2 regions of the Formivibrio sp. oc-25 genome follow, and region 1 is predicted to be linked to the other one. Evidence: riboswitches for the same ligand, from Rfam matches in the RefSeq annotation. Region 1 holds a riboswitch; the other holds the start of a gene.
The links. Region 1 has a riboswitch for manganese ahead of AC0KVQ_RS05275 (TMEM165/GDT1 family protein). Riboswitches for the same ligand answer to the same signal wherever they lie in the genome.

Region 1 (9,809 bases):
TCAGCGCGTTCGGCTTGCCGACGATATAGGGTTTCTTGCCGGTGGCTGCTGCAATCGCGGCCAGAATGGTGCCGGCAGCGGGTTCCATGCCGCCCTCGACCGGGTCGATCATGTCCGGGTTGGTGCCGATGAATTTGGCGCCCTGGTCGATAAAGCGCACTGCTTTCTTCAATTGTTCGAAGCCGAAGGACGATGACTTGGCCACGATCACGTAATCGGGGTTGGATTCGGATATCGAGAAGCCGACGTTGTAGAGCTCATTCATCAATCCGGCGCCGCCAATCACATAGGCTTTCGGTGTCGGCTTGCGGTTCTGTGCCTTCAGGAACATCGCGGTTGCCATGGCGGCGGTGATGAAATTGTCTTCAGTCAGGCCGTGGATGCCCAGTTGCTCCAGTTTCAATTTCAGGTCGATCGGGGTCTGTTCTGCGTTGTTGGTCAGAAACAGGAATGGCACCTTGCTTTCAAGCAGACGCTGCACAAAATTTTGTGCGCCCGGAATCAGTTGCTTGCCGCGGTAAATCACGCCATCCATATCGGAAATGATACTTTTCATTCTGATTTCTCCCTGTTGATTGTGGTGAGAGTGTAGCGCCAGGACCTGATCGCTGTCATTTCAGTGCCGTGAATTCTGCGCGCTGGAGGTTGCCTGCACTGACGTGGTGCGCACTGTTTCCGCGGCAGGGGCCCGCTTGGTGCGTGATATCCGGTTTACCTCTCGCTTTCATGGGTATCGCCTGTGGCACGCTTCCTGCATCAAGCAGGTGGTAATGCTTCCGGGGTGCCACCAAATGATGAATGCTTCTTTCTACGATGAAATGACCTTGTCTGGCAGTGAGGCAAGGCAGCACTACCGTGAATACGAGAAATGGCTGCACGCCTTGCCTGCAGGGCGACTCGAGCGCAAGCGCGCCGAGGCGGATCTGACCTTTCGTCGTTTGGGCATTACCTTTGCGGTTTATGGTGAAGAGGCCGGGACGGAGCGCCTGATTCCATTTGATTTGCTGCCGCGAATCATCCCGGCGCACGAATGGCAAGCCCTGGCAGCCGGCCTGCGTCAGCGGGTACGCGCGCTGAATCTGTTTATTCACGATATCTATCACAATCAGAACATCATCAAGGCTGGCCTGATTCCGGCCGAGCAGGTGCTCAAGAATGCGCAGTATCGCCCAGAGATGCAGGGCGTGGATGTGCCGGAGGGTATCTACACCCATATCGCCGGTGTCGATGTGGTGCGTGCCGGTGCCGGCGAGTTTTACGTGCTTGAAGATAACCTGCGTGTGCCATCCGGCGTGTCCTACATGCTGGAAGACCGCAAGATGATGATGCGCCTGTTCCCGGAATTGTTCGCCCGGCACAAGATCGCCCCGGTCGAGCATTACCCGGACATGCTGCTCGACAACCTGCGGTCCTGCGCGCCCAAGGGCGTGGACAACCCGACCGTGGTGGTGCTGACACCGGGCAGTTTCAATTCCGCTTATTTCGAGCACGCCTTCCTCGCCCAGCAGATGGGCGTGGAACTGGTCGAGGGGCGCGATCTGTTTGTGCGCGACGACCTGGTCTATATGCGCACCACGCAAGGTCCGCAGCGCGTGGATGTGATCTATCGCCGCATCGACGATGATTTTCTCGATCCGCTCGCATTCCGGCAGGATTCGATGCTGGGCGTGCCGGGCCTGCTGTCGGTTTATCGCGCCGGCCGTATTACGCTGGCCAATGCCATTGGTGCCGGTGTGGCAGACGACAAATCGATCTACCCATACGTGCCAGACATGATTCGCTTCTATCTGGGCGAGGAACCGCTGCTCAACAACGTGCCGACCTGGATGTGCCGCAAACCCGATGATCTGGCCTATGTGCTGGATCATCTGCCGGAACTGGTGGTGAAGGAAACGCATGGCGCCGGCGGTTACGGCATGCTGGTCGGCCCGGCGGCAAGCAAAGCGGAAATCGAGCGTTTCCGTGAGCTCCTGATCGCGCACCCCAACCAGTACATCGCCCAGCCGACACTGGCGCTTTCCACCTGCCCGATCTTTGTCGAATCCGGCATCGCGCCGCGTCATATCGATCTGCGCCCATTCGTGCTCTCCGGTAAGGAGATCAAGATGGTGCCGGGCGGGCTGACGCGTGTGGCCTTGCGCGAGGGTTCGCTGGTGGTGAATTCGTCGCAGGGCGGGGGCACCAAGGACACCTGGGTTCTGGAGGATTAGGTTCAGTCAGTAAGTCGTTATTACCACGGAGTGCAACGCAGTGAATGGTATTTTTCTGCCGCAGCACAGGTTTGAATCTTGTATGAACAGGGCCTAACCATGCTTTCCCGTACAGCAGACCAACTCTATTGGATGGCGCGCTACATCGAGCGTGCCGAGAATACCGCACGGCTTCTGGATGTGACCTGGCAGATGTCGCTGGTTCCCCAGTCTTCGGAAGTGGCCAATCGCAGCTGGCTGGCCGCGCTTAACTGCAACGGCCTGGCCGAAACGTACCAGAAGCTCCATGGCGCGGTGGAGGGCGCCAAGGTGCTGAATTTCATGACGCTGGATGAGGACAATCCGGCCAGCATCTACAACTGTCTGCGTGCTGCCCGCGAGAATGCGCATGCGGTGCGCGGCACGCTGAGTCTGGAGATGTGGGAGGCGATCAATGCGACCTGGCTGGAAACGGCGCAGCGTGCGGGGCGGCCGTTGGTGGAGGCTGATTACGGCGAATTCTTTGAATGGGTCAAAAACCGCTCTTCGCTGTCGCGCGGGGTCACCTTCGGCACCATGCTGCACGATGAAGCATTCCAGTTTATCCGCATGGGCACGCATATCGAGCGTGCCGACAACACCGCGCGCCTGCTGGATGTGAAATACCACCTGCTGGCAGCCGGCATGACGGGGGGCGGGGCAGGTGACTATTACCAGTGGGGCGCGTTGCTACGGTCGCTGTCGGCGTTTGAAATTTATCGCCGGGTCTATCGCGATGTCGTGACCCCCACCCGCGTGGCGGAATTGCTGATCCTGCGCCCGGACATGCCACGCTCGCTCCTGTCCTGCATGGAGCTGGTCAATGCCACGCTGGAGAAAGTAGCCAACACCCATTCCGCCGAAACCTCGCGCCGCGCCGGGCAGTTGCATGCCGAACTGCGCTATGCCCGCATCGAGGACATCGTAAAGCAGGATTTGCACAAGTTTCTGGAAGGGTTCACCGAACGCATCTGTGAACTTGGCAATCGCATCAGCCAGGATTTCCTGATGCCTTCACGTTTGTAAACGACGACAACAACACACGGTGCATCGAAAAACTTCGAGTCCCAAGCGGGACAAGGCGCGAAAGAAAAATTGCGACGAAATCGAAGTTTTTCCAGGGTACCAAGGAGATACCATCATGTTGCTCAATATCCAGCACGAAACCATTTATCGCTATGCCGAGCCGGTGGATTACACCATCCAGCATTTGCGCCTGACTCCCCGCCTGGAAAGCCAGCAGCGGGCGATGAACTGGAAAATATCCGCCCCGGGGCGTTATCAGAAACATACCGATGCCTATGGCAACCTCGGGCATATCCTGGTGATGGATTCCCCCCATGACGAAATCCGTATCGTCGTCAGCGGCCAGGTCTCGGTGGATGAAAAACATGCCCATCGTCCATCAGACGGGGGTGAAATTCCCCTGTTTGCCTATCTGCAGGAAACACGCCTGACCCAGGCTGATCAGGCCGTGCGCGATCTGGCACGGCGTCATCTGGAACCACATGGCACGCGCATCGATACGCTGTTCAAGCTGATTGGTACGATTCAGGATCGGGTTGCTTATGTGCCGGGCAGCAGCGATGTGCAAAGCACGGCGGCGCAGGCACTGCAGCGCGGCAGCGGCGTTTGCCAGGATCACGCCCACTTGTTCATTGCATGCTGCCGGGTGGTTGATCTGCCGGCGCGCTATGTCAGCGGTTATATCCATCCGGGTGGCAGTCTGCATGCAGCCAGCCATGCCTGGGCGGATGTATGGGTCGAGGGGATCGGCTGGGTCAGTTTCGATATCACGCACGGCCGCTTTACCGGGCCGGAGCATTGTCGCCTGGCGGTCGGGCGGGATTATCTTGATGCCTGCCCGGTGCGCGGCGTACGCCAAGGCGGTGGCGCTGAAGCGATGGCGGTGAGTGTGCTGGTGAGCCACGGCGCTCAGCAGCAGTAATTGATACTGGAGGATGCATGACGTATTGCGTGGCCATGCGGCTCGATGCCGGCCTGGTTTTTTTGTCCGATTCACGCACCAATGCGGGTGTGGATCATATCAATACCTTCCGCAAGATGACGGTGTTCGCGCGCCATGGCGAGCGGATGATGGTTTTACTGACCTCGGGCAATCTGGCGATCAGTCAGGCTGTCGTGACGTTGTTGCAAGAAGGCATTCATGCCGGTGAACAGCATGGCCTGATGAATGTGCCCACGATGTTCGAGGCGGCGCGCATCGTGGGCGATGCCTTGCGCGAGGTCAGGCGGCGCGATGCCGAACACTTGAAGGAGTTCGGCATCGATTTCGCAGCTGCTTTCATTCTGGGCGGGCAGATCGCCGGCGAGGAACCGCGCCTGTTCCAGATCTATGCGGCTGGCAACTTTATCGAAGCTTCGGCCGAGACGCCTTATTTCCAGATCGGTGAGTCGAAATACGGCAAGCCGATCATTGATCGCGTCATCCATGCCCAGCGATCGCTGAAAGAAGCCGCCAAGTGCGCGCTGATCTCGATGGATTCCACCCTGCGCTCGAACCTGTCGGTCGGTTTGCCACTGGATCTGCTGCTTTACGAGCGTGATGCACTGGTGGTTGGCCAGCATGTCTGCATCGAAACGGATGATCCGTATTTCAACCTGATCCACAACCAGTGGGGCGAAAGCTTGCGCCAGGCGTTTGCCGAGCTGCCGGATTTGCCGTGATGACTCAGGTAGCTTTAAGCGGCGTTTTCGCGATAATCCAGAATAAATCCCGCACCCTGATCCCGCCCCAATACTTGGACCAGCCACGGTAATAGGGTCTGCAATTCCTGCTGCAGGGTCCAGGGCGGGTTGAGGATGAACATGCTGCTGCCATGCATGCCAAAGCCATCGGCTGCCGGCTTCTGAATGTTGAGACCGGCATGCAGCCAGTTCTTGCACGGCAGCTTTTTCAGGTTCTCGGTCAGTTCCGCCACTTCGCGCCGTTGCAGGTGCGGATACCAGATCGCATAGGTGCCGGTGGCAAAGCGTCGCAGGGCTTCCTGCAGCGCCTTGATGACAGTCTGGTAATCACGCTTGTCCTCGAAGGGCGGGTCAATCAGGATCAGCCCGCGACGCGGGGCTGGCGGCAGCACCGCCTTCAGCCCGGCAAACCCGTTGCTCTGCTGGATTATGGCTAGCTTGCCCAGGTCGGCAAAATTTTCCTGCAGCAGCTTGTTGTCGCTCGGGTGCAATTCGAACAGACGCAGCCTGTCATCTGCGCGCATGACCTTTTCCGCCAGCATCGGCGAGCCAGGGTAATAGCGCAGCTTGCCATCCGGATTCAGCGATTTCACCAGTTTCACATAATCGGCCAGTGCCGGCGGGAGGTCGGAGCGATCCCACAGCCGTGCGATGCCGGTCTCGTATTCGGCATTCTTGGCGGCGAAGCCTTCATGCAGCGCATAACAACCGGCTCCGGCGTGGCTATCGACATACCACCAGGGTTTGTCCTTCTGGTTCAGGTAGCGCAGCAGCATCAGTTCGATGGTGTGTTTCAGAACATCGGCATGATTGCCGGCATGGAAAGCATGGCGGTAGCTAAGCATGGTATTTCAGGCTTTCTTGAGTTTTTCGAAGAGCAGACTTTCGGCGCTATAGAGTAACAGTGCTGTCCAGATGAGCGCGAATCCCGCCAGCCGGGTCTGGCTGAACGGTTCGTGCCACAGCCATACACCGAGCAATAGCACGATGGTCGGGTTGATGTACTGCATCAATCCCAGCGTGGTCATGGACAGGCGACGTGCGCCAGCGGCAAACATCAGTAACGGGATCGAAGTGATGGGGCCGGCCAGCAGCAACAGAAATTGAATCCCGGGCGTGGCATGCAGGAAGCCGCTTTCCCCCTTGCCAATCAGCCAGAGCATGGCCACGGCGGCAAACGGAAACAGCAACAGGGTTTCCATGGCCAATCCTTCCAGTGCACCCAAGGGCGCTGTCTTGCGCAAGAGGCCATACGTGCCAAAGCTGAAAGCCAGAATCAGCGAAACCCAGGGCAGTTGGCCTTGCTGTATGGTCAGCCACAAAACACCGCAGCCGGCCAGTCCAATCGCCATCCATTGCATGGGGCGCAGGCGTTCATGCAAAAACATTACCCCGAGCAGCACATTGACCAGCGGGTTGATGAAATACCCCAGGCTCGCATCGATGACCCGCCCGGATTGGACGGCCCAGATATAGGTGAACCAGTTGATCGCCAGCAGTGCGGCGCTCGCAGCAAACTTCAGTATGATTTGTGGCGATTGCCGGACAGGCAGCAAGCCGCTTTTGCGACGCAAGATCAGTAACAGCATGGCGATAAAGAACAGCGACCACACCATGCGGTGCAGCAGAACTTCAAATGAGGGGATTTCATCCAGCAGCTTGAAATAAACCGAGAAAAAAGACCAGCAAAGATGAGCCCCCAGTGCGTAGAAAATACCGACATTCATGATGGCGTCTGGTGGGGCAAAGCATGGATTCTAACCGAGGGACTGCCGGCGAGGCAGCAGCTACGATTCGATTTTGTGCAAAAACACGAGGCTGATTGCAGGGTCAGGACTATCCCTTATACCGGTAAACTGGCCTGACATTGGTGGTAGACTTGCCAAAATTTTGAGGCTCCCGACATCCCACGCGCTGGGCTTGATATGTCGGGATATTTATTTTCTGGTTGATGCAAGCTGCTGAAATGAAAAAATTTTCCGTATTGTTTGTGTGTACCGGCAATATCTGTCGCAGCCCGACTGCGGATGGCGTATTGCGCAGAATGCTGCAACAGCATCAACTGGAAGCGCTGGTCGAGGTGGATTCAGCCGGTACGCTTGATTATCACTCAGGCGAAGCGCCTGATCCGCGCGCGCAATTGCATGCGGGCAGGCGCGGCTATGATCTGTCGTTTCTGCGTGCCCGGCCGGTTAACGAACAGGATTTTCATCGGTACGATCTGATTCTGGCCATGGATCGCAGCCATCTGGCTATTCTGGATCGACGTTGTCCGCTTGAGCACAAACATAAGCTGCGTCTTTTCCTGGAGTTCGCACGCAATGTCGTGGGGATGGAAGTGCCCGATCCGTATTATGGCGGCGAAGAAGGATTTGAGCACGTGCTTGATCTGATTGAAGATGCCTGTCGTGGCTTGTTGGAACATGTGCGCCCGCAATTGGCAGCAGCTTGATATTTCGGGTTGCCCGGCTGCTGGGGGCTCGTTACAATGCGCGCTCCTGTTCTTCGGGGGAGTAGTCGCCGCCTTGTGCGCGGGGATGCGTCAACATGCTTGGGCTTTTTGCCTATGGTGCATCCGGCTGATCATCGATCAGTTTGACAAGACCCGAGGTTTGCTCAGTGCGCTCAAGGGGTGGGCCGCACTGTGCTGCCTCGTGTCGATTTGCCTGCCCCGGAATGCTGTTTCCCATGGATACCTTTCTGCTTTCCACGCTGGTTGTAACCATCGCCGAGATGGGCGACAAAACACAACTGCTGGCCTTGGTGCTGGCCGCTCGTTTCCGTCGCCATCGGCCGATTATTGCCGGCATTTTTGTTGCAACAGTCTTCAATCATTATGCAGCAGGCTGGTTCGGGCAATTTGTGGCCGATCTGATCGCGCCGGGCGTGCTGCGCTGGATCGTGGGTTTGGGTTTTCTGGCGATTGCAGCATGGGCGCTGGTGCCGGACAAACTTGAAGAGGACGAGGCGGAAGTCAAGCCTTATGGCGCCTTTGTCGCCACAACGATCGCTTTTTTCCTGGCAGAGATGGGTGACAAGACCCAGATTGCCACGGTGGCTTTGGCGGTCAAGTACTCGCCACTGTTCGCAGTCGTCATGGGCACGACGCTGGGCATGATGCTGGCCAATGTGCCGGCGGTGATTCTTGGCAACTGGATTTCGGCACACATGCATTTATTGCGTTATGTGCGTTTTGCCGCCAGTGCAGTGTTTGCAATACTTGGCGTGCTGGCATTGCTTGGCGTTGGCATGCAGATTTGATGCAGGGTAGTAAAAAAACCGGCCGGTCGGCAGGTGCTGACCGGTTTTTTTATATAAAAGGGGAACGTAATGCTGGAAAAGCTGTTCAAGCTGAAGGAAAACGGCACCGACGTGAAAACGGAGGTTATCGCCGGGTTTACCACCTTCCTGACGATGGCCTATATCGTCTTTGTCAATCCGTCGATTCTGTCCATCACGGGCATGGATTTCAATGCTGTGTTCGTGGCAACGTGTCTGGCAGCTGCGCTGGGCACCGGGATCATGGCGCTGGTTGCCAATTACCCGATTGCATTGGCACCAGGCATGGGCCTGAATGCCTATTTCACCTTCACGGTTTGCAAGGGCATGGGGGTGAGCTGGCAGGTGGCGCTGGGGGCGGTTTTCATCTCCGGCATCATTTTCCTGGCCGTTAGCCTGTTCAAGGTGCGTGAGGCCATCGTCAATGCCATTCCGCATTCACTCAAGCTGGCGATTTCGGCCGGTGTTGGCATGTTTCTGGCAATTATCGCCTTGAAAAATGCCGGCGTAATTGTGGCATCCCCGGCTACGCTGGTGACACTGGGCAGTATTCATGACCCGAAGACCTTGCTGGCTATCCTGGGTTTCTTCCTGATCGTGGCGCTGGAATATCGTCGCGTGCCCGGCTCCATCATCATCGGCATTCTGACAGTCACCGTGCTGTCCGTGCTGCTGGGCTTGTCTGAATTCAAGGGTGTGGCTTCGCTGCCGCCGTCGATGGCCCCGACCTTCATGCAGATGGATATTCAGGGTGCACTCAATGCCGGTCTGCTTGGCGTGATTTTCGTATTCTTCTTTGTTGACCTGTTTGATACCACCGGCACCCTGATCGGCGTGTCGCACCGTGCCGGTCTGCTCGACAAGGATGGCAAATTGCCGCGTCTGAAGAAGGCTTTGCTGGCCGACAGCGTAGCCATTGCCGCCGGCGCTACTTTTGGCACCTCTTCGACCACCGCCTATATCGAATCTGCCGCAGGTACCGCCGTGGGCGGTCGTACCGGTTTGACTTCGCTGGTGGTGGCCATTCTGTTCCTGGCCGCCTTGCTGTTCTCGCCCCTGGCTGGTTCGGTTCCTGGTTTTGCTACCGCTCCTGCACTGTGTTACGTGGCGGTCTTGATGACCCGTGGCCTGGCTGAAATTGAATGGGGTGATCTGACGGAATCTGCGCCGGCAGTCATGACTGCGCTGGCTATGCCGTTTACCTATTCGATTGCCGATGGCATTGCATTTGGCTTCATCAGCTATGTGGCGATCAAGGCATTCGCTGGCCGTTTCAAGGATCTTTCGATCGCGGTCATCGTCATTGCTGCGCTTTGGCTGGTAAAGTTCGCTTTTTTTGGCTAACTGATGATGGTCATGGACAAGCCTTTCTACGCCGAATATATCCGCGAACGTATCCGTACTGTGCCTGACTGGCCACAGCCAGGCATCATGTTTCGCGATATCACGCCGCTGCTGCAGGACAAAAAGACATTTCGCGTGCTGGTCGATGTCTTTGTCCATCGCTATATGGATCAAAACCTTGATTATGTGGCGGGTGTTGATGCACGCGGGTTTATCCTGGGGGCTGTAGTTGCCTATGAGTTGAACCTG
Region 2 (9,809 bases), on a different contig from region 1:
GACGTATTGTTCGTCGCTGGTTATATCCCCGGCATCATCATGGCCGCGGCGGTCATGGTCTGGATCGCATGGAAAGCACGCAAGGGCGACCTGCCACAAGAGGTTTACCACTATACAGCAGCCGAAGCCGTCAAGATCACCCTGCGTGCGCTCCCATCCCTGCTGCTGATCATCATCATCATGGGCGGCATCATCGGCGGCATCTTCACGGCCACCGAGGCCGCCGGCGTGGCCGCGCTTTATACCTTTGTTCTTGGCAAATTCGTCTATAAAAGCCTGAGCTGGAAGTCGCTCGCCAAGAGCACGCTGGATGCTGCTGTCGGCACCGCCGTGGTGATGCTGATGGTTGGCGTATCGATGACCATGTCCTGGCTATTGGCCAGCACCGGCTCGGCAAAGATGCTGGCCGATGCCATCATCAACTTCTCCAGCAATCCATATGTGTTGATGATGTTGTTCAACGTGGCGCTGCTGCTGCTCGGCACGTTCCTGGACATCACCCCGGGCCTGTTGATCTTTACACCGATCTTCCTGCCTGTGGCCATGAAGCTGGGTATTTCACCCGTTCACTTCGGCATCATCATTACCTACAACCTGTGCATCGGGGTTGCCACCCCGCCGGTAGGTAGCACCTTGTTCATCTCGGCGCGGGTTGCCAATGTATCACTGAGCTTGCTTACCAAGCCGCTACTACCGATGTTCGTACTGGAAATCATCGGCCTCTTCCTGGTCACCTACATTCCGGCGTTGTCACTCTGGTTGCCGGAAGTGGTGCTCGGCAAGGTGGGCTAATTTCCCGTTTTAATAATCTATTTTAATTCCTAATATTTTTTGCCACTGTCCCGAGGACTGATCCTCCTCTCGGTCCTCGGGATAGCAAGGCAAATCCCTTATTGAATCAGGCCAAACGGAACTGAGGGGAACGTTTTGCCTTGGAGAACTGAAAATGTTAAAGCCAACGATGTCGAATAACCCGGTTTTCACCCTCGCGGAAAACGCAGGTAACAAGCTGACCCTGACCAGCGCAGAAGGTCATGTCGCGCATATCTTTGTCCTGGAGCAGGACATGGTGCGCGTCATGCTGCTACCCCTGGGCGAGCTGCGTTTCCCGCGCACCTGGGCCATTGCCCCCGGTGCCGAAGATATTGCCTATGACGGCCGTGACCGTTTTGATCTTTCCGGCTTTGCGCTGCCGCAATTCAAGCTGGAACAAACTGCTGAGACCCTGTGCCTGAGCACCGAGAGCATCCGCCTGACTATCCAGCTCACCGGTTTCTATTGCCATTGGGAAACACTGGTTGATGGCGTCTGGCAAAAAGCCGCCAGCGACCGCTACACCCAGAGCTACAACTTTGGTTGGTGGGATAGCAAGGTCTATCACTACCTCAAGCGTGAAGCCGACGAAATGTATTTCGGCCTGGGCGAGCGTGCTGGCGAAGCCAACCGCATGGGCCAGAGCTATCGCATGTGCAACGTCGACCCGATGGGCTACAACGCACGGACTACCGATCCGCTGTACAAGCACATCCCGTTCTACCTGACCTACAAGAAGACCGGCAAGGTGACCTTCGGTCTGTTCTACGACACGCTGGCCGATTGCACCTTCAACATGGGCAAGGAGCTCGACAACTACCATGGTCACTATCGCTACTTCGTGGCTGACCATGGCGATCTCGATTACTACTTCATCGCTGGCAACACTCCGGCCGACGTGACCCGCCGCTATACCTGGCTGACCGGCCGCCCTGCGTTCACGCCGAAGTGGGGCATGGGTTATTCCGGTTCGACCATGACCTACACCGATGCGCCCGACGCCCAGGAGCGCATGAACGAATTTCTCGATGGCTGCAAGAAGCACGACATCCTGTGCGATTCGTTCCACCTGTCGTCTGGCTACACCTCGATCGGCCCGAAACGCTACGTCTTCAACTGGAACCGCGACAAATTCCCGGATCCGAAGGCGTTCGTGCACCACTACCTCGATCATGGCGTGAAGCTGTGCCCGAACATCAAGCCTTGCTTGCTGAAGGACCACCCGCGCTTTGAGGAAGCCCAATCTGAGGGCCTGTTCGTACACGATGAAGATGGCACCCCAACCCAGGTGCAATTCTGGGATGAGACCGGCGCCTACCTCGATTTCACCAATCCGAAGACCTTCAACTGGTGGAAAGCACGCGTGACCGATGCCCTGCTGGAATACGGCATGGCCTCGACCTGGAACGATAACAACGAATTTGAAATCTGGAGCGAAAAGCCGCTGGTGCATGGTTTCGGCAAGCCCTTCCGTGCCGCAGAAGCCAAGCCGCTGCATACGCTCTTGATGATCAAGGCATCGAGCGAAGCCCAGCGCGCCTATGAACCGGCCAAGCGCCCGTTCCTGATCTCGCGCGCCGGAGCTGCGGGCATGCAGCGCTATGTGCAGACCTGGTCCGGCGACAACTACACCAGCTGGGAAACCCTGCGCTACAACGTGAAGATGGCCATGGGCCTGGCCTTGTCCGGCGTATCCAACACTGGTCACGATATCGGCGGCTTCTCCGGCCCGGCACCGGAACCGGAACTGTTCCTGCGCTGGGTGCAGCACGGCATCTTCCTGCCGCGCTTCTCGATCCACTCCTGGAACGATGACAAGAGTGTCAACGAGCCGTGGATGTATCCGGAAATCACGCCGTTCATCCGCGATCTGATCAAGCTGCGCTATCGCTTTATCCCCTACATCTACGACCTGCTGTGGCGCTCGCACACCAACTATGAGCCGATGATCCGTCCGACGTTCTACGACTTCCCGCAGGATGCGCGTTGCTATGATGAGAACGACGACATGATGCTGGGCGGCAAGCTGCTGGTGGCCTCGGTGGTCGAACCCGGCCAGCGTGAGCGCGTCGTCTACCTCCCGCAAGGTTGCAACTGGGTGGATTACTGGAGCGGCATGCGTTTTGAAGGCAGCCAAGCCATCACGCTGGCAGCACCGTGGGATCGCCCGCCGCTGCTGGTGCGCGAAAGCAGCATCCTGCCGCTGAACATCGCCGAGCAGCATTTTGCCCAGCCGGCCGATGAGCGCGCCTTTGCCATCTTCCCGCCCGCAGGCGCTGCAGAGTTCAGTGATGAATTCTTCGAGGATGATGGCGACAGCGAAGGCTACCGCCAGCAGCAGTACGGCCTGTGGCAAATCGCGGTCAAGGCGGCAACCGACAGCCTGGATATCCAGGTAACCGCCGCCGGCAACTGCCCGCCCGCAGCACGCGAAATCACCCTACTGCTACCGCTGCAGGAAACCCGTGCACTGGGTTGTGGCACTGCCCGCATCCTGTCGGATTGCCTGGGCAGCCAATGGCGCGAAGTGAAAATCGCTCTGGCATAAAGTAATAAAAAACCGAGGTGTACCAAGCCGACCGGCCCGAACGATTCGGGCCGGCATCACTCAACCGAGAAGAGGTAGCTGCACATGAAAAAAGTCATGATCTCTCCATCCAAGTATGTTCAGGGCGAAAACGAACTGAGCAATCTGGGTGAATACGTTGCCGCGTTCGGCAGCAAAGCCCTGCTGGTCTCCTCAACCGATGACGAAGGTCGCGTTCGCGCACAACTCGATACCGCGGTATCTCGTGCTGCTTTCACCCTGACCTCCGCCGGTTTCAACCTGGAATGCAGCTGGGCAGAAATCAAGCGCATCAAGGCATTGGCCGATGAACAAAGTGCCGATGTCATCATCGGCCTGGGGGGCGGCAAATCGCTCGATACCGCCAAGGCTGTCGCGCATCTGGCCAACAAGCCGGTGATCATTGTGCCGACCATCGCCTCGACCGATGCACCGTGCAGTGCACTGGCCGTGATCTACACCGAACACGGTGAATTCGAAGAATATTTCTTCTTCCGCAACAACCCCAATCTGGTTCTTGTCGATACCGCCATCATTGCCAAGGCGCCGGTACGCTTCCTGGTAGCCGGCATGGGCGATGCGCTTTCGACCTGGGTTGAAGCCCGTGCCTGCGCCAAATCGTTCGCCAAGAACGCCTCGCACGGCCACAGCACCATGGCGGCCAATGCGATCGCCAAGCTTTGCTATGAAACCCTGTTCGAAGATTCGCTCAAGGCCAAGGCCGCCTGCGAAGCCGGCGTGGTCACCCAGGCACTCGAAAACATCATCGAAGCCAATATCCTGCTCTCGGGCCTCGGGTTCGAGAGTTCCGGCCTGGCTGCGTGCCATTCGATCCACAACGGCCTGACCGTGCTGGAAGAAACCCACAAGTTCTTCCACGGCGAAAAAGTGGCTTTCGGCGTTATCGTCCAGCTCGTATTGGAAAATGCCCCGCAGGAAGAACTCGATCGCACCATCAAGTATTGCCAATCCGTTGGCCTGCCGACCTGCCTGGCCGATCTGAGCGTGACCGAAGTGACGCCCGAGAAGATCATGAAGGTTGCCATCGGCGCGACTGCCGAAGGTGAAACCATCCACAACATGCCATTCCCGGTCACCGCCGACATGGTTTGTGCCGCCATCCTTGCCGCTGACAAGCTGGGAGCCCATTGATGAAAAAACTGATCAACAAGGTCGAAGATATCGTTGTCGAAATGTGCGAAGGCATGGTCAAGGCTCATCCCGAGCATCTGGCCTTTAATGCCAAGCACAAGATCCTGAGCCGCAAGCAGCTCAACAAGAACAAGGTCAGCCTGATCTCTGGCGGTGGCAGCGGCCACGAACCGGCGCATGGCGGCTTTGTCGGCAAGGGCATGCTCGATGCCGCCGTGTGTGGCGATATCTTTGCCTCGCCTTCGACCATCCAGGTCTACAACAGCATCCTGCAGACCGAGTCGGACAAGGGCACGCTCCTGATCATCAAGAACTATTCCGGCGATTGCATGAACTTCGATGCCGCTGCCGAGATGGCCGAGGAAGACGACGACATCAAGGTAGCGCGCGTCTACGTCAACGATGACGTGGCGGTGAAGGATAGCCTCTATACCGTTGGCCGCCGTGGCGTAGCCGGTACGATCTTTGTGCACAAGATCGCCGGTGCTGCCGCCGAGGAAGGCCGTGATCTGGCAGGCGTGAAGGCGGTGGCCGAGAAGGTCATCGCCAATGTGCGCAGCCTCGGTTTTGCCTTCACCTCCTGCACCGTACCTGCCAAGGGCTCGCCGACCTTCAAGATCGCCGATGACGAAATCGAATTCGGTGTCGGCATCCACGGTGAGCCGGGCATTGCCCGCGAAAAGATGCAAAGTGCTAGCGAACTGGCCTACCGTATGGTCGAAGCAATTGCCGCAGATCTTCCATACGTGGCGGGGAATGAAGTGGCCTTGATGGTCAACGGCTTGGGCAACACGCCGCTGCAGGAACTGTATCTGCTCAACAACTCGGTGACCCAGGAACTGGAAGCGCGCGAGCTGAAGATCTACCGTACCTTTGTCGGCAATTACATGACTTCGATTGATATGGCCGGCGCCTCGGTCACGCTCTTGAAGCTGGACGACGAACTCAAGGCATTGCTGGATGCCCCGGCCGATACACCGGCACTGAAAGTATAAGGAACACGCATGAGCACCATCCGTAAAGAAAACGTTATCAACACCGTTGCCGCCATGTGCGACATCATCATCGAAAATGAAGTCCCGTTCTGCGAGCTGGATTCCGTGGCCGGTGATGGTGACTTCGGCATGTCGCTGGCCAAGGGCTTCAAGCAGGTCAAGGCCGAATGGAATGATCTGGAAACCGACGATATCGGTGCCTTCCTCAAATCCTGCGGCATGATCATCACCGAACACTGCGGCGGCGCTTCCGGCCCGATCTGGGGTTCGGCCTTCCGTGGCATGGGCAAATATGCCCAGGATAAATCCGAGCTGAACCTGACCGAGCTGGCCGAGATGCTGCAATCGGCCATCGATGCCATCCAGAAGCGCGGTGGCGCCAAGCTGGGAGACAAAACCCTGCTCGATGCCCTGATTCCGCTGGTGGAATCGATCAAGGCCAGCGCAGCCAGCCAGTCTGCCTTGTTGCCGGCATTCCAGGCTGCCGCGCAAGCCGCAGTGGACGGTGCGGAAAAAACCAAGCTGATCAGCGCCAGCAAAGGCCGCGCAAGCTATGTGGGCGAACGCAGTGTGAATTTCCCCGATGCCGGTGCAACAGCAATTGGCGTGATTGCCACCAGGCTCCTGGCCTGCTAAAACACCCCTGTTGGCCCGTACTGCTCATCCGGTACGGGCCATGGGTATCACCGCGACATTCCCTCGCGCATCCCGATCATTCACAACAACGCAAAAACCGGAAGGAGAGACCGTGGCTGCCCCCAAATTCGTTATCGGCAACTGGAAAATGAATGGCTCGCTGCAGGCTAACGCAGCGCTTGTCAGTGCACTTCGTGCTGAATTGCCGCAGCTCGATGCAGCGGTTTCGATGGTGGTTACACCACCCTACCCTTATCTGGCACAAGTGAGTGAACTGCTCGCAGGCAGTGACATTGGCTTGGCGGCACAGGATGCCTCACAGCACAAATCCGGTGCCTATACCGGCGATGTGGCGTGCGGCATGCTCAAGGATTTCGGCACGCAATACGTTCTGCTCGGACATTCGGAGCGCCGTGGCTACCACGCCGAGAATGATGCGCTGATCGCACAAAAGATTCGGGCCGTGCTGGATGCCGGAATGACGCCGGTTTTCTGCATCGGCGAAACCCGCGAAGAACGCGAGGCAGGGGAAACCTGGACGGTGCTCCTGCACCAGCTGGATGCGACCTTCGACCTGATCACGCTTGGTCGCGACAAGCTGATTCTGGCGTATGAGCCGCGCTGGGCCATCGGCACCGGTGTTTCTGCCACGCCGGAAATGATCGAAGAGGTTCATGGCTTCCTGCGCAAATATCTGGTCGCCAAGCATGCACAGGCCGGTGAGGATACGCCCATCCTGTACGGCGGCAGTATGAACGGCAGCAATGCCGCCAGCATTTCCACCATCGCCAATGTCGACGGAGGATTGATCGGGTCCGCATCATTGAAAGCAGAAGAGTTTGTCGCGATTTACCGCGCCGTATTGGCCGCGTAAATATTCTGACAGATATTCGACATTCTGATCATTAAGAATTAGTCGTAATAGCGATTCAAAATCGCATCATTGCCTTCATGCATGAAATTGCCTGGTTTTATTAAAATCAGGCAATTCGTTTTCAGGCAGGAATTCGTTACATTTTCACATCCTGTCTATAATTGACTTCGTTCATTTTGTTTTTTAGTATCACCACGTTCAGTTGAACACCCTCCAAAGGGGAGTAGCTTTCGGTCTTCTCAAGATCGAGATGTAGTCGTCAATACGGAAATTCATTTCCCGGCTATATCGGGCATTGCCAATGCCTTAGCAAGACCTTTGCCGTGCCGGATCCCCGGGGCAATTGTCTTGCGTCCCATATCCTGCGCCTGAGGTTAACAATTGCCAAAGGACATTGTCATGGATATAGCTTCCATCTTCAGCATGCATTTTCTCTCCGCGCTTCTCTCGATTGTTGTTATTGATCTGGTACTCGCTGGCGACAACGCCATCGTTATCGCACTGGCCGCACGCAACCTGCCAGCCCATCTGCAGAAAAAAGCCATTGTCTGGGGTACGTTTGGTGCCATTGCCGTACGCTCACTGATGACCATCATTGTTGTCTGGCTGCTGAAAATCCCGGGGCTGATGCTCGCAGGGGGTCTGGCGCTGGTCTGGATTGCCTATAAATTGCTGGCTGAAAATGAAGATGGTGAATCCGAGCATAAAGGTGGCAGCACGTTCTGGGATGCCATCAAGACCATTGTGATTGCGGATGCAGTCATGGGCCTGGACAATGTTCTCGGCGTGGCCGGCGCTGCGCACGGCAACTTCCTGCTGGTGGTACTCGGACTGCTGATCAGCATTCCTGTTGTCGTCTGGGGCAGTACGCTGGTGCTGAAACTGGTCGAGCGCTATCCGGCCATCATCTATATCGGCTCTGGTGTTTTGGCCTATACCGCAGCCAAAATGATCACCAGCGAAAACCTGCTCAAACCGCTGGTGGCAGCACACCCCGCGCTCATCGTGATCGCCTACGTCATGTCATTCGGCATCGTTCTGGGTGGCGGCCACTATATGCGCATCCGTACCGCCAACGCATAAACATCAGCCATTACCAGCGACGCCAAGCTTCCTGAAGTGCCGCACATGCCTTGCGCATGCGCGGCATTTTCTTTTTTACACACCCGATATCGGCACATTGCCTGCCAAAGTGGCACGCCCCACAAACACAACATATTGATATACTAGACAACACGAACACAACATGATGTGATTTGCAGCAAAAAAACATCCTTTGATCCAAAGCAAATTTTCGTATCGAAAAATGCAAAAATTGCACCCACAAGCAGAAACGAATCCTCTACATTAGCCAGCCATAACCTCGGAAGGTGCCTGCGCAATGGGCACCTTTCGTTTTGTAAAAAAACCGGCAGCCACTGCCTCGAGCCGGTCAACAGGAGATCACGATGCTGAAAGTCACCAAGCGCGATGGCGCCGTTGTGGAGTATGACGGAACCAAGATTGCCAAGGCGTGCGAGCGTGCCGCCCGTGCCGCCCACCATCCCGCGCCGAGCGAACTGGCACTCAGCATCGCACTCAAGGTTGAACAGCAATGCCGAACGCACGACCAGGCCACGCTCGATATCCCGACCATTCAGGAAATGGTTGAAGATGCCTTGATGAAGGATTATCCGGAAGTCGCCCGGATCTATATTGAATACCGCCATGATCGCGATGTGATCCGTACCCGCGGCTCGGCCCTGCATGCCAAGCTGATGGGTCTGGTGCACAAGACCGATGTCGAAGCTACCACGGAGAATGCCAACAAGGATGCCAATGTCTTCCCGGTCATGCGCGACCTGATGGCCGGTATCGTCTCCAAGCAGTTCGCCAGCAACTTCCTGCCCAAGGATATCCTGGAGGCGCACAACAGCGGTGACATCCATTTCCATGATATGGATTACTCGCCTTTCCTGCCGTTTACCAACTGCTGCCTGGTTGACCTGAAAGGCATGCTCGACAAGGGTTTCCGCCTGGGCAATGCCAAGATCGAAAGCCCGCGCTCGATTGGCGTGGCCTGCGCCGTGACTTCACAGATCATCGCGCAGGTAGCCAGCCATCAATATGGCGGTACGACCATCCCGAATATCGATCAGACGCTCGCGCCGTTCGTGCAGAAAACCTATGAAAAGAACCTTGAGGTTGCCCGCGAATACGGCATCGCCGAGGCGGAAAAATACGCGCGCGAACGTACCGAAAAAGAAACCTACGATGGCATGCAGGCGTGCGAATACGAAATCAACACGCTGTTCAGCTCGAATGGTCAGCAGCCATTTGTGACCTTCTCGTTCGGCATGGGAACGAGCTGGCAGGAACGCGCCATTCAGCGTGCCATCCTGCAGATCCGCATCAAGGGTCTGGGCCGTGATGGTATTACGCCGGTTTTCCCCAAGCTGGTGATGTTCCTGGAAGAAGGCATCAACCTGCGTCCGCAGGATCCGAATTACGACATCAAGCAACTGGCGCTGGAATGCACGTCCAAGCGCATGTACCCGGACATCATCTCCACCAAGCTCAACCGCCAAATTACCGGTTCAAGCATTCCGGTATCGCCAATGGGCTGCCGCAGTTTCCTGTCGGCATGGCGCGATGAAAACGGCAAGGAAGTGCTGGATGGGCGCAACAACCTTGGCGTGGTCAGCCTGAACCTGCCGCGTATCGCGATCGAATCGCGTGGGGATCTGGCCCGCTTTGATGAGCTGTTCGAAGCACGCCTGCAGATGTGCTTCAA

Region 2: linked by a shared signal. The riboswitch ahead of AC0KVQ_RS14525 (TerC family protein) and the one ahead of AC0KVQ_RS05275 (TMEM165/GDT1 family protein) in region 1 are both predicted to bind manganese.

The regions. Positions count from the first base shown of each region.
Region 1 covers NZ_JBVVOL010000005.1:147,386-157,194, reverse strand. Annotated here, with positions in the region: gene AC0KVQ_RS05315 (HAD-IIA family hydrolase) at 1-556, opposite strand, end outside; gene AC0KVQ_RS05310 (circularly permuted type 2 ATP-grasp protein) at 792-2,210, shown strand; gene AC0KVQ_RS05305 (alpha-E domain-containing protein) at 2,310-3,254, shown strand; gene AC0KVQ_RS05300 (transglutaminase family protein) at 3,370-4,176, shown strand; gene AC0KVQ_RS05295 (proteasome-type protease) at 4,194-4,916, shown strand; gene AC0KVQ_RS05290 (23S rRNA (adenine(2030)-N(6))-methyltransferase RlmJ) at 4,931-5,782, opposite strand; gene rarD (EamA family transporter RarD) at 5,789-6,664, opposite strand; gene AC0KVQ_RS05280 (low molecular weight protein-tyrosine-phosphatase) at 6,904-7,389, shown strand; yybP-ykoY riboswitch at 7,441-7,605, shown strand; gene AC0KVQ_RS05275 (TMEM165/GDT1 family protein) at 7,626-8,198, shown strand; gene AC0KVQ_RS05270 (NCS2 family permease) at 8,268-9,560, shown strand; gene AC0KVQ_RS05265 (adenine phosphoribosyltransferase) at 9,567-9,809, shown strand, end outside.
Region 2 covers NZ_JBVVOL010000033.1:2,163-11,971, reverse strand. Annotated here, with positions in the region: gene AC0KVQ_RS14555 (TRAP transporter large permease) at 1-792, shown strand, start outside; gene AC0KVQ_RS14550 (glycoside hydrolase family 31 protein) at 947-3,361, shown strand; gene AC0KVQ_RS14545 (glycerol dehydrogenase) at 3,446-4,531, shown strand; gene dhaK (dihydroxyacetone kinase subunit DhaK) at 4,531-5,526, shown strand; gene dhaL (dihydroxyacetone kinase subunit DhaL) at 5,536-6,162, shown strand; gene tpiA (triose-phosphate isomerase) at 6,275-7,036, shown strand; yybP-ykoY riboswitch at 7,243-7,344, shown strand; gene AC0KVQ_RS14525 (TerC family protein) at 7,436-8,119, shown strand; gene nrdD (anaerobic ribonucleoside-triphosphate reductase) at 8,485-9,809, shown strand, end outside.